3 regions of the Roseibium sp. AWQ4_254 genome follow, and region 2 is predicted to be linked to each of the others. Evidence: riboswitches for the same ligand, from Rfam matches in the RefSeq annotation. Region 2 holds a riboswitch; each other region holds the start of a gene.
The links. Region 2 has a riboswitch for thiamine pyrophosphate ahead of thiM (hydroxyethylthiazole kinase). Riboswitches for the same ligand answer to the same signal wherever they lie in the genome.
Positions count from the first base shown of each region.

Region 1: it holds a riboswitch for thiamine pyrophosphate, as region 2 does, so the genes downstream of both, ACXAIC_RS06970 (FAD-dependent oxidoreductase) here and thiM (hydroxyethylthiazole kinase) in region 2, are expected to answer to the same signal.
Region 3: it holds a riboswitch for thiamine pyrophosphate, as region 2 does, so the genes downstream of both, ACXAIC_RS03585 (ABC transporter permease) here and thiM (hydroxyethylthiazole kinase) in region 2, are expected to answer to the same signal.

Region 1 covers NZ_JBSWYH010000007.1:56,960-60,228, forward strand. The annotation lists gene ACXAIC_RS06960 (thiazole synthase) at 1-35, opposite strand, end outside; gene thiS (sulfur carrier protein ThiS) at 40-237, opposite strand; gene ACXAIC_RS06970 (FAD-dependent oxidoreductase) at 221-1,198, opposite strand; TPP riboswitch at 1,354-1,473, opposite strand; gene ACXAIC_RS06975 (P-loop NTPase family protein) at 1,501-2,046, opposite strand; gene ACXAIC_RS06980 (pirin family protein) at 2,191-3,126, shown strand.
Region 2 covers NZ_JBSWYH010000001.1:282,690-285,958, reverse strand. The annotation lists gene ACXAIC_RS01285 (TRAP transporter substrate-binding protein) at 1-324, opposite strand, end outside; gene thiD (bifunctional hydroxymethylpyrimidine kinase/phosphomethylpyrimidine kinase) at 326-1,132, opposite strand; gene thiM (hydroxyethylthiazole kinase) at 1,168-1,941, opposite strand; TPP riboswitch at 2,011-2,119, opposite strand; gene ACXAIC_RS01270 (Lrp/AsnC ligand binding domain-containing protein) at 2,253-2,489, shown strand; gene ACXAIC_RS01265 (hypothetical protein) at 2,631-3,044, shown strand; gene ACXAIC_RS01260 (DMT family transporter) at 3,197-3,269, opposite strand, start outside.
Region 3 covers NZ_JBSWYH010000003.1:157,031-160,299, reverse strand. The annotation lists gene rpoH (RNA polymerase sigma factor RpoH) at 1-57, shown strand, start outside; gene ACXAIC_RS03590 (ABC transporter substrate-binding protein) at 187-1,128, opposite strand; gene ACXAIC_RS03585 (ABC transporter permease) at 1,152-1,907, opposite strand; TPP riboswitch at 2,152-2,258, opposite strand; gene ACXAIC_RS03580 (hypothetical protein) at 2,458-3,269, opposite strand, start outside.

The DNA of each region.
Region 1 (3,269 bases), on a different contig from region 2:
CGCGACCCGACCGTTTCGCCATAAAAGGTCAGCATAGGCTTACCCTCCCTGCATCGGCGACAGGATCTCGATCCGGTCCCCGTCCTGGAGAACACAGCCGGCCCGTTCTTCGGCGGCCACAAGGTCCCCGTTTCTGGCAGTGGCCAGAAAGTCATGGTCATAGGCCAGTTCCTCAAGCAGGGCGGCCAGTGTTGCACTGGCCCGGTCCTGCGCTTCGCCGTTAATGATGAGCTTCAAGGGAGGTCTCCTGCAAAAGGGAAAGGATCCTGTCTGCCGCCGAAACGGCAAAATGGGGGGCAAGCAAAAAACCGTGCCGGTAAAACCCATTCAGGGAGACGCTATTGCCGCTAAAGACAAGGCGCGGCAGATTGTCAGCATAGGCCGGGCGCAGGCCGGCCCCGGTCTCAACGATCTTGGCCTCGGCAAAACCCGGATGAAGGCTGTAGGCAGCGTTAAGCAGTTCCATGGCTGAGCGCACGGAGACCGGGCCATGGTCATCGCTTTCAATCATCGTTGCCCCGACCATGAAATGCCCGTTCTCCCTCGGCACCACATAGACAGGGATGCGCGGATGCAGAAAGCGGACCGGGCGGGAGAACGTGACTTCAGGCGCATGCAGTATCAGCATTTCCCCGCGCACCGCACGCAGCGCGGGGTCTGGCGCCGCCATGCCCGTGCACTCGACGCTCAAGCCCATTCCGGCAGAGAAGTCCCGGCAGCCAAAGCGGATCCCGACCCCGCGTTCGCCCAGTCCGGCCTCTAGACCCTTGAGAGCCTTGCGCGGATCAAGATGGGCTTCTCCGGCAAAAAACAACCCTCTTGCGAACCGGCCTGCCAGATCCGGCTCCAGAGCGCCCAGCGCTTCGGCATCCACCCAGTCAAAACCGCTTGCGCGCGACGCAAAGCGGGTCAGTTCTCCAGAATCTCTCGGTGCGGCCACCACGATCGTCCCGTTGCGGTGCACCTCCCCGGGCACGGCTTTGTCCCACCAGCCGATGGATTTTTCACCCCAGGACAGAACTTGTTCTTCCGCGTTTTCCCGCTCACACCAGGGAGCCAGCATACCTCCGGCGAGCCAGGACGCACTGGCGCAAAGGCTCTCGTGGCGTTCAATCACCTCGACCTCGAGGCCGCGCGAGGCAAGTTCGTGCGCCAGCACCAGACCGGCAACACCTGCGCCCTTGATTCCGACCTTCATGACAGTGCCCAGGTCAGACGCAGATGTATCTTCTGCCGGACAGACCCGCTTGAAATCAGAAAAGCCATAGGATGTGTCTCCGCAAGGACCCTGAGAAGGTCCGGGTCCGGTCCCGTGGTTTCGGAAGGGAGCTCACAGCCCATTGCCGCGCCCCTTCTCGGGGCCGCACACCCTCCCTTCGCCAGCATGACCTGGATCAGGTTCGTCGGGTCCCTGCGCTGCCTCATGAGCCAGCAGTATCTCAGCCCCTTGTCAGGGCACCCCGGGTGAAACCACCTTGTGCCGCCAGATCCCGGTTGTTGTCAAGTTACCCTTGGGACGGCGCGCGCCCGGGCCGGAAGCCCGGAGAGAAAGGCCTGCACCTCCCCGATTGTCTCAAACCTCAGAACCGTAAGGTGGTCCGGTGGGGCCTGATATATCTTTTCAAGTTTCAGACGGGCGCTGTGCCGGGTGCGCCAGATATAGCTCAGAAAATCAAGGGTCTGCCGGTCAAAGACTTCCGGGCAGCCCTCGGCCAGATCCGGGCGGTTCTGGCCGTGATACCGGATGGAGCGTTTCAAGACCCGGAACAGCCGCCGGGCCACCGGCACATCCAGCCAGATGAAGGTATCTGCACGGGCGACCCGTTCCGCATAGGTGTTGGAATGGCCGCCTTCGAAAATCCAGGCGTCTTCCATATGAACCTCGTGGCTCATCCGGTCCTTTTCGGCCATGGTTCTTTGAACCCAGCCGGGGCGATAGTGGATCTTGTCCATGTGATAGACCGGAAGGCCGGTCTTTTGGCCCAGCGCGACGGCAAGCGTACTCTTGCCAGAGCCCGGACCACCAACAATCATGACGCGCTTCATGCCGACCTGCACCTTGAAGAAAAAGGCCCGTCTTTATAGCCGCTTCTGAGCAGAAGAAAACCTGAATCAGACTGTTCAATGGACACGTCCCGACACGCGGCCCAAATGAGATGTCAGACGCGAATTGACGGAGAGGAAAAACTGATGAGCTGGTTGAACTGCCCTGATCCCATTCCCGGAGTTGCCTCAAGCTGTGACCCGATCGAAACAATCATAGTCCCGCGCACATCAGACCTCGGCGGCTTCTCGGTCCGCCGCGCCCTGCCCTCGGCAAAGCGGCGCATGGTCGGCCCGTTCATCTTCTTTGACCAGATGGGACCGGCGGAGCTTCTGGTGGGAGGCGGCATAGATGTGCGCCCGCATCCCCATATAGGGCTGGCCACGGTCACCTATCTGTTTGAGGGCGAGATGTATCACCGGGACAGTCTCGGCACGGAGATTGCCATTGCCCCTGGCGCCCTCAACTGGATGAGCGCGGGCAAGGGCATCGTGCATTCCGAACGCGAACGGCCGGAGCGCCTGACCGCCAAACGTCCTCTCTTCGGTCTGCAGAGCTGGGTGGCGCTGCCGAAACACCTGGAAGAAGGCGACCCGACCTTTCAGCATCACGGAACGGAGGAACAGCCGGAATTCTCCGACAAGGGCGCTTCGGTCAAACTGATTGCGGGCAGTCTTTACGGCCACACGGCGCCAGTCCAAACCGCATCTGAAATGTTTTATGCGGACATCACCCTAGATCCGGGCGCCAAGGTGCCGCTGGATGCCGGATGGGAAGAACGCGGCCTCTATACAATCTCCGGTCAGATCACCATCTCCGGGCAATCCTTTGACCCCGCCCAGTTGCTGGTGTTCAAGGCAGGCGATCATTTGGTGGTCGAAAACACGACCTCTACCCCGGCCCGGTTTGTGGTTCTGGGCGGTGCGCCCATGGATGGCAAACGCTATATCTGGTGGAACTTCGTCTCCTCTTCGAAAGAGCGGATCGAGCAGGCCAAGGAAGACTGGCGGCAGGGCCGCTTCGACACGGTGCCGGGAGATGCGGAAGAGTTCATTCCCCTTCCCGACCGTCCCGGCCCCTGACACTGCCTCACTGGCAGTCCTCTGTTTCACCAGCTTTCAAACCCCGCCCGCTTGCGCAGGCAGGGTTTTCTCTGCCAAGACAGGTGTGAGCGACACGCGGGTCTTCAGACAAGTCCCGCAGCAGCCAGAACAGGCAAGCGGCC
Region 2 (3,269 bases):
CATTTCGGCGGTACCGGCCGAAACCGCATCAAAGACACCAAGGGCAGGCACCAGCTCTCCGGCCGCATAAAGATGGATCTGGAAACGCCCTGTGGACAGGCGGGCCACCTGATCGGCAATCCGCTGTGCAGTCACGCCCGGTCCCGGCAGGTTCTTCGGCCAGGAGGTCACCATCTTCCAGGTCACTGCGTCTGCTGCCCCTTGTGCCAGCGCTGGTGCCGGCAGCAGGCTTGCCCCGGCCGCTGCGGCGCCCCCAGTCGCAGCGCCGACGAAGGCCCGGCGGCTCAAAGAGGACTTCGAGGATAAACGGGTGTCTTCTGGCATGTCACTGGCTCCAAAGGGCGTGAAAATGATGCACCGGTCCATGCCCGGCCCCGATCTTCAGATCGTCGGCAGCGGCAATCGCCGCATGCACATAGCGTTTGGCCTCTGCAAGAGCCTGCTCCAGCGGTTCGCCCTTGGCCAGTCCTGCGGCAATGGCCGATGACAGGGTGCAGCCGGTGCCATGGGTGTTTAGCGTTTCAAGCCGCGTCTCCCGCAGCCAGATCTCCCGGCCCGTGCCGTCGGCAAACAGGTCTGCACTCTCAGCGCCCCCCCCGTGGCCACCCTTCAGCAGAACGGAGCAAGCGCCCAGCCGCAGAAGCTGCTCCGCCTGAGCGCGCATCTCCTCTTCATCAGCCGCAACTTCTGTCTCCAGCATGCGGGCTGCTTCGTGGAGATTGGGCGTGATGATGTCGGCACGCGGCAAAAGACACTCGATCAGGCTCGCCACCGCACCGTCAGACAGCAACGGATCGCCGGAGGCCGCCACCATGACCGGGTCCAGAACGACGGCACCCGTTTCTGCCGCGTCCAGACCAGCCGCCACAGCTTCGATGATGGCCGTGCCCGACAGCATGCCGATTTTGGTCGCACTCACCTTGAGGTCAGAATAGACCGCCGTCATCTGCGCGCGCACAAACTCCACAGGGACCTCATGAATGGCGCTGACCCCGAGCGTATTCTGGGCGGTCAGCGCGGCCAGAACAGTGGCCCCATAGACACCATTGGCAGAAAAGGTCTTCAAGTCCGCCTGAATTCCCGCGCCACCGCCTGAATCCGATCCTGCAATGGTTACCGCAATCGCGGTCATGACACCCTCCTGACAGTTTGTGAATGGAACGCCGCTCACGCGGTTCTCAGCAATCTCTCGATATCGCGCAGCGACAGAGCATAGAGCGCGTCCAGCAGCTCCGGCACCAGACTGCCCGGGCCGCGCGCCCGCTCAGCCGCCACGTCCCCGGCAATGTTGAACACGGACAGAGCGCACGCAGCCGCGAGCGCCCGGTCCTCCTCCACGCTGGCAAAGGCGGCCAGAACCGCCCCGCCCGCGCAGCCGGTCGCCGTCACCCGCGCCAGCAGCGGATGGCCGTTCTGCAGGCGGTAATCTCCGCTCAGGCTCTCCACCTTGTCTTCAGCCCCCGTGACTGCCAGCACTGTGCCAGCAGAAATAACCGCGTCCACATCTTGCCGGTCCGGACACAAAGCTTCCAGTTCGGCCCCGTTCAGGCGCACCAGATCCGGCCCCCGGCCCAGAAGTTCACGGGCAAAGGCGCAGCGGACCGGCGAGCGGTTGACAAAAACAGGATCCATACAGACCGGGCGGCCCGCTGATCTGGCAGCGTCAAAGGCCAGCGGAATGGCCTGCCGCCGGTCCGCATCCAGTGTGCCCAGATTGAGCAACAGCGCATCGGCGCTGGCGGCAAATCCGGCCACTTCCTCCGGCGCAATTGTTATGGATGGCACCGCGCCGATGGCCAAAAGCACATTGGCGGTAAAGGTCTGCGCAACCGCATTGGTCACCGTGTGAACACGGGGGCTGCGCGCGCGCACCCGCTCAAGCAAGCGGAAGACGGTATCCGCTGCAAGCGGCTGTGTGGATGCGGCAACGGACAGGCTCATGCACTTGCCTCCAGCAGGCGGATGATCCAATCAGAGAGAAGGGAAGGAAGGCATTTGGCAGGAGGCCGGAACGGTCTTCATCTCAACTCCCTCCGCCGGGATCAACCGGATCAGGTTCAAGGAGTTGGCGGCAGCCTCTCAGCCCGATCAAACCTGCCGGGCACCCCCATGAGAAGACCGCACTGCTAACAAGCCTCCAGGGAGATTGCAAGCCTTGCGGCCGGAAGACCTGCCATGCGGCAATTGACTGCGGCGGCCAGATCGGCCATGTGCTTGCAGGAACAGTTCATGCCAACATCCTGGAGCACCCCATGGTCCCGTTTTTCGTGATGATCAAATGCCAGCTGGGCAAGACCTACCAGGTTGCCAACGCCATTGCCGACGCGGAAATCGCCTCCGAGGTCTATTCAACCAGCGGAGACTATGATCTTCTGGTGAAGTTCTATGTCGAAGAAAGCGCGGATATCGGCCATTTCGTCAATGAAAAGGTTCATCCGATCGACGGAATTCAGGACACCAAGACGATTATCACGTTCAAGGCGTTCTAGGGGGCGCCACGGTCAAACGGGTTCAAACCGTTTTGCGGCCTGCGTCGACATCTCTGAATGTCTGGCAGCGAAACGCAGACAAGATGAGACGCGGTTTGCTCTGGCTGCGTCATTGCGATGTGCCGGACCTGGAGGATGAGCATGCGCTGTTTTAAATTGCTGGCCTTTGCGGCCACCCTGCCAAGCCTTGCCGCCACCCTGTCCCAGCCCGCCCTCGCCCAGGGCATGCCGCCGGAGCAGATCAAAACTGTTCTGGATATGACCAAGGCGAACTGGGTGTCGTTCCGGGACTGGCAGGGCAAGCAGCTGATCTATTTCACCCATCTGGAATCCTGGACCTGCGGCATCGACTATGTGTTTTATGGAATAAATGGCGGAGCGCTGGATCAGATCTGGGAGCTGGCCCCGTGTGATCCGGACAATCCCAATGCGGTCCTGAAAGACAAACCCTATCTCGAGCTGCCACCCGGCTCGGTTGAGAGCATCGATGTGCAACTGATCTATCCGGACGGCTCAAAAAGCCCGGTGCAGACTTTTCAGTACACACCGAAATAGCCTGCCGGGCAGAAGTCTTGCGATGCTGCGCACGCTTTGTTGCGGGGCATTGTCCCCGCGCTCTTTGACGGCATCTCAGACCAACCGCAATTCACAGGACCCCGGTTCCAGATCCGGGCAGGCGTTGCGTTCTGCCCCAGGACTTTCCGCAGTCACGAGCGCGACGGGGTCGAGGCCCGGCGGTCCTTGGTCCGGTCGAGGCCGAGCTTGTGTTCCCGGTAAATC
Region 3 (3,269 bases), on a different contig from region 2:
CAAAAGGCGGTCCGCAGCACGGCGCGGGCCCGCGAACACCAGCAGCCCGCCGCATAACGGCATATACTGCCTGCATCATGGACGGACACAAAAACGCCGGAGACTTGCTCCGGCGTTTTGCTTTTCTTATCGTCTGATCGCAAAGAGGGGCTCGCTCCTTGAGATGTCCTTTTAGAGGGCATCAGATCAGCGAAGTTCCTTGGCATAGCTCTCCACCGGAACAACCTTGCTAATCAAACCGGCCTCGGCCATGAACTCCGCAAAGCGCATGTAGCGGCCTTCATCCAGCACGCCCGGCCGCTTGGCAAAGCGCGGCAGCGTGTCGGCCCAGGCCCGCTTGTTCAACTCATCGTTCAAATGCGGATAGGCCTCGATGAAGGCATCCCAAGCCTCATCCGGATGGTTTGTCAGATAGATGGTCGCAGCTTCCACCGCAGCCAGAAACTTGACATAACGCGGATCATCCACCGTATCCTTTCCGACCACATAGACCAGCTCATCAAAAATCGGCACGCCATTTTCTTCCGGGAAGAAGGCCCGCCCCTCCTTGCCCTCGATCTCGATCTGGGTCAGCTCGAAATTGCGGTAAGCCCCGATGACCGCGTCCACCTGACCTGCCATCAGCGCCGGAGACAGGGAGAAATTCACATTGATCAACTCCACATCATCGATGGTCAGTTCAACCGATTTGAGCATCTGCCCCAGCATGGCATCTTCAAAGCCGGACACGGAAAAGCCGATGGTCTTGCCCTTCAGGTCCTTCAAGGTCTTGATGGGCCCATCCTTGAGCACGATCAGCGAGTTAAGCGGCGTTTCCACAAGGGTTCCGATCCAGGACACCGGCAGGCCTTCCTCGATCAGCGCATGCAGGGTCGGCTGATAGGAAATGGCAATGTCGCCCTGCCCGGCCGCAACCAGCTTGGGCGGCATGGACGGGTCGGCCGGCTCGATCAGCTCCACCTCCAGCCCTTCCGCCGCGAAGAACCCCTTGGTCTTCGCCGTGATGACAGGAGCATGATCGGGGTTCGTGAACCAGTCCAGAAGCACGGTAAGCTTCTCAGCGGCCTGAACCGGACCGCTGGCCAGAAGTGCGGTGGCAAGAGACAGGGACAACAGGATTCTTTTCATGAAACTCCTCCGGAATGTGGCAGTCAGTCTTCGGCCTGCCAGGGAACAAGACGTTGGGTGAGGTGGTCGACTGCAGCGCGCATCGCCAGAACCATCAAGGCCAGCAAAATGACTGCAGCAAAAAGAAGATCTGCTTTTCCGCGGGCATTGGCCTGCAGCATGATGAAGGCAAGCCCGCCTTTGGCCCCCGCCCATTCACCAACCACCGCCCCTATGGGCGCAAAGACGGCGGCCACCCGCATCCCTGAGGCAAGCGCCGGAAGGGCCGCAGGCAGCCGGAACACCACAAGTTCCTGAACCCGGTTGACCCGGTAAAGGCGCGCAAGATCGGCAAGGCCGGGATCGAGCCGGCGCAACCCGTCATAGACCGTGGAGGTCACCGCGAAAAAGATGATCAGGATGGCCATGACGATCTTGGAGGTCATACCGAAGCCGAGCCAGAGAACAAGCACAGGGGCAATGGCAAAGACCGGCAAGGCCTGGGTCACCAGAACGGCCGGCATGACCAGGCGTCCGGCGAGCGGAAACAGCCAGACCAAGACGGCAAGCGCCGTTCCGCACAGCACCCCAAGAACAAACCCCAGCAGGGTCTCTGACGCGGTGATGCCCGCATGGTAGAATAAAAACCCTGCATTGGTGGGAAAGGCACGCAGAACATCGACCGGGCCGGGCAGCAGGAATGCAGGCGGCTGAAACACCGCCACAAGTAAGGCCCAGACCCCGAAGACCGCAAGGACAGAAACGGCAATGCGCCTCAGCACCAACAGCACGTCTCTCATGCGGCCTCTCCGGGCGCACGGCAGCTGTTTGGATCTTTCTTTCCAGCAGCCGGTCTTCGCTGGTGCGATGACGGCTGCCCTGGCAGACACGAACGCATAGGATCTCCCGTCCTCACCCCGGCCTCGCACACCCATTCAAAGGCATGCAAAAGAGACCGGCGCTCACGGCTGGCGCCCCCGCAGCTTCCAGAATCCGGTTACAGCAGGAAAATGACCAGCCAGTATGACACTGGAGATCCGGGATATAGGCTAAGGATTCCGTCCCTTCGCCGGTATGACCCGGATCAGGTTCTAAGGGTTCAGCTTAACGCCATCTCAGCTCCGGAAACCGGAACACCCCTCGGACCGAGGCGCGAACATGCCCCGCCTTGAGACAAAACGCAAGACCGGTCCGGAAACCTTTTCTCCGGCAAACCTTAAACACACTGCCATTTCAGAGAGAAAACGGCTGAAGCAACCGCATTTCATGCGCTTTGACTTTCGCTTCCAGACATCAGAGATATCACAGCAAAGCGGTTTGAAACCGGATGACAGAGCGCTCTTTCAAGCCTTAGCCCGCTTGCCAGGAGGCAACCGCCTTGTTGACGACGTCATTGCCCGTTTCGCCCTTTTCGAGGGTCAGGATGCCGCGCTTGCCGTTTTCATACAGCATCGGAATATCGATCCAGCCACGCCCGCTCAAGAGTCCCATATTGCGCTCTTCCTTGTCGATGTCATTCGACAGGGCAATCCAGAAGATGCCGGGAGAGACTTTCACAGACGCGCCGATCAGGGCATCGCCCCGGGCTTCTTCCGTCGGCTTCATGACAAGACCTGGCACATTGACCACGTCCCCGGCCGCAAATCCGTCCGGAAAGTCATATTCGATTTCCACCAGATGGCTTGCAGGCAGTGACGTGTCGTCATTCGGCTTGATACGGATATCAACTTTCACCCCACGCTCGGGGATGTCCACTTGCGCGGTCAGAACAGACAGCTGGTTGCCGTTGAGATCCGTTTCTTGCCTCAGGCCCCAGACAACCGCCCCTTGAGACGCCGTACCTGCTCCGGACGTATCTTCCCCTTCTTCATAGAGGATGGACCGCTGGGCCCCACTGGGTGCTGGCGCGCTTGCAGAGGCGCTTGCTCCCGGCTGGGTGATACTTGCCAGACCGCCCTGTGTCCCGCCAACAGACGGCTGGGCTGGTTCCACAAGCGGAATTGCAGAGGTTGAGCCGGTGCTGGCCGCTCCCGGCGAGGAGGGCGTGGAGGCAACCGGTGCGGACGGCCGCGGCGTGATCGTCGTTGTGGTAACCGTGCGGGCATCAGGCGCAACAACCTCGCCGCCGCTGTCATCCAGAAGCCTGTCGGTGTTCTTGGCAC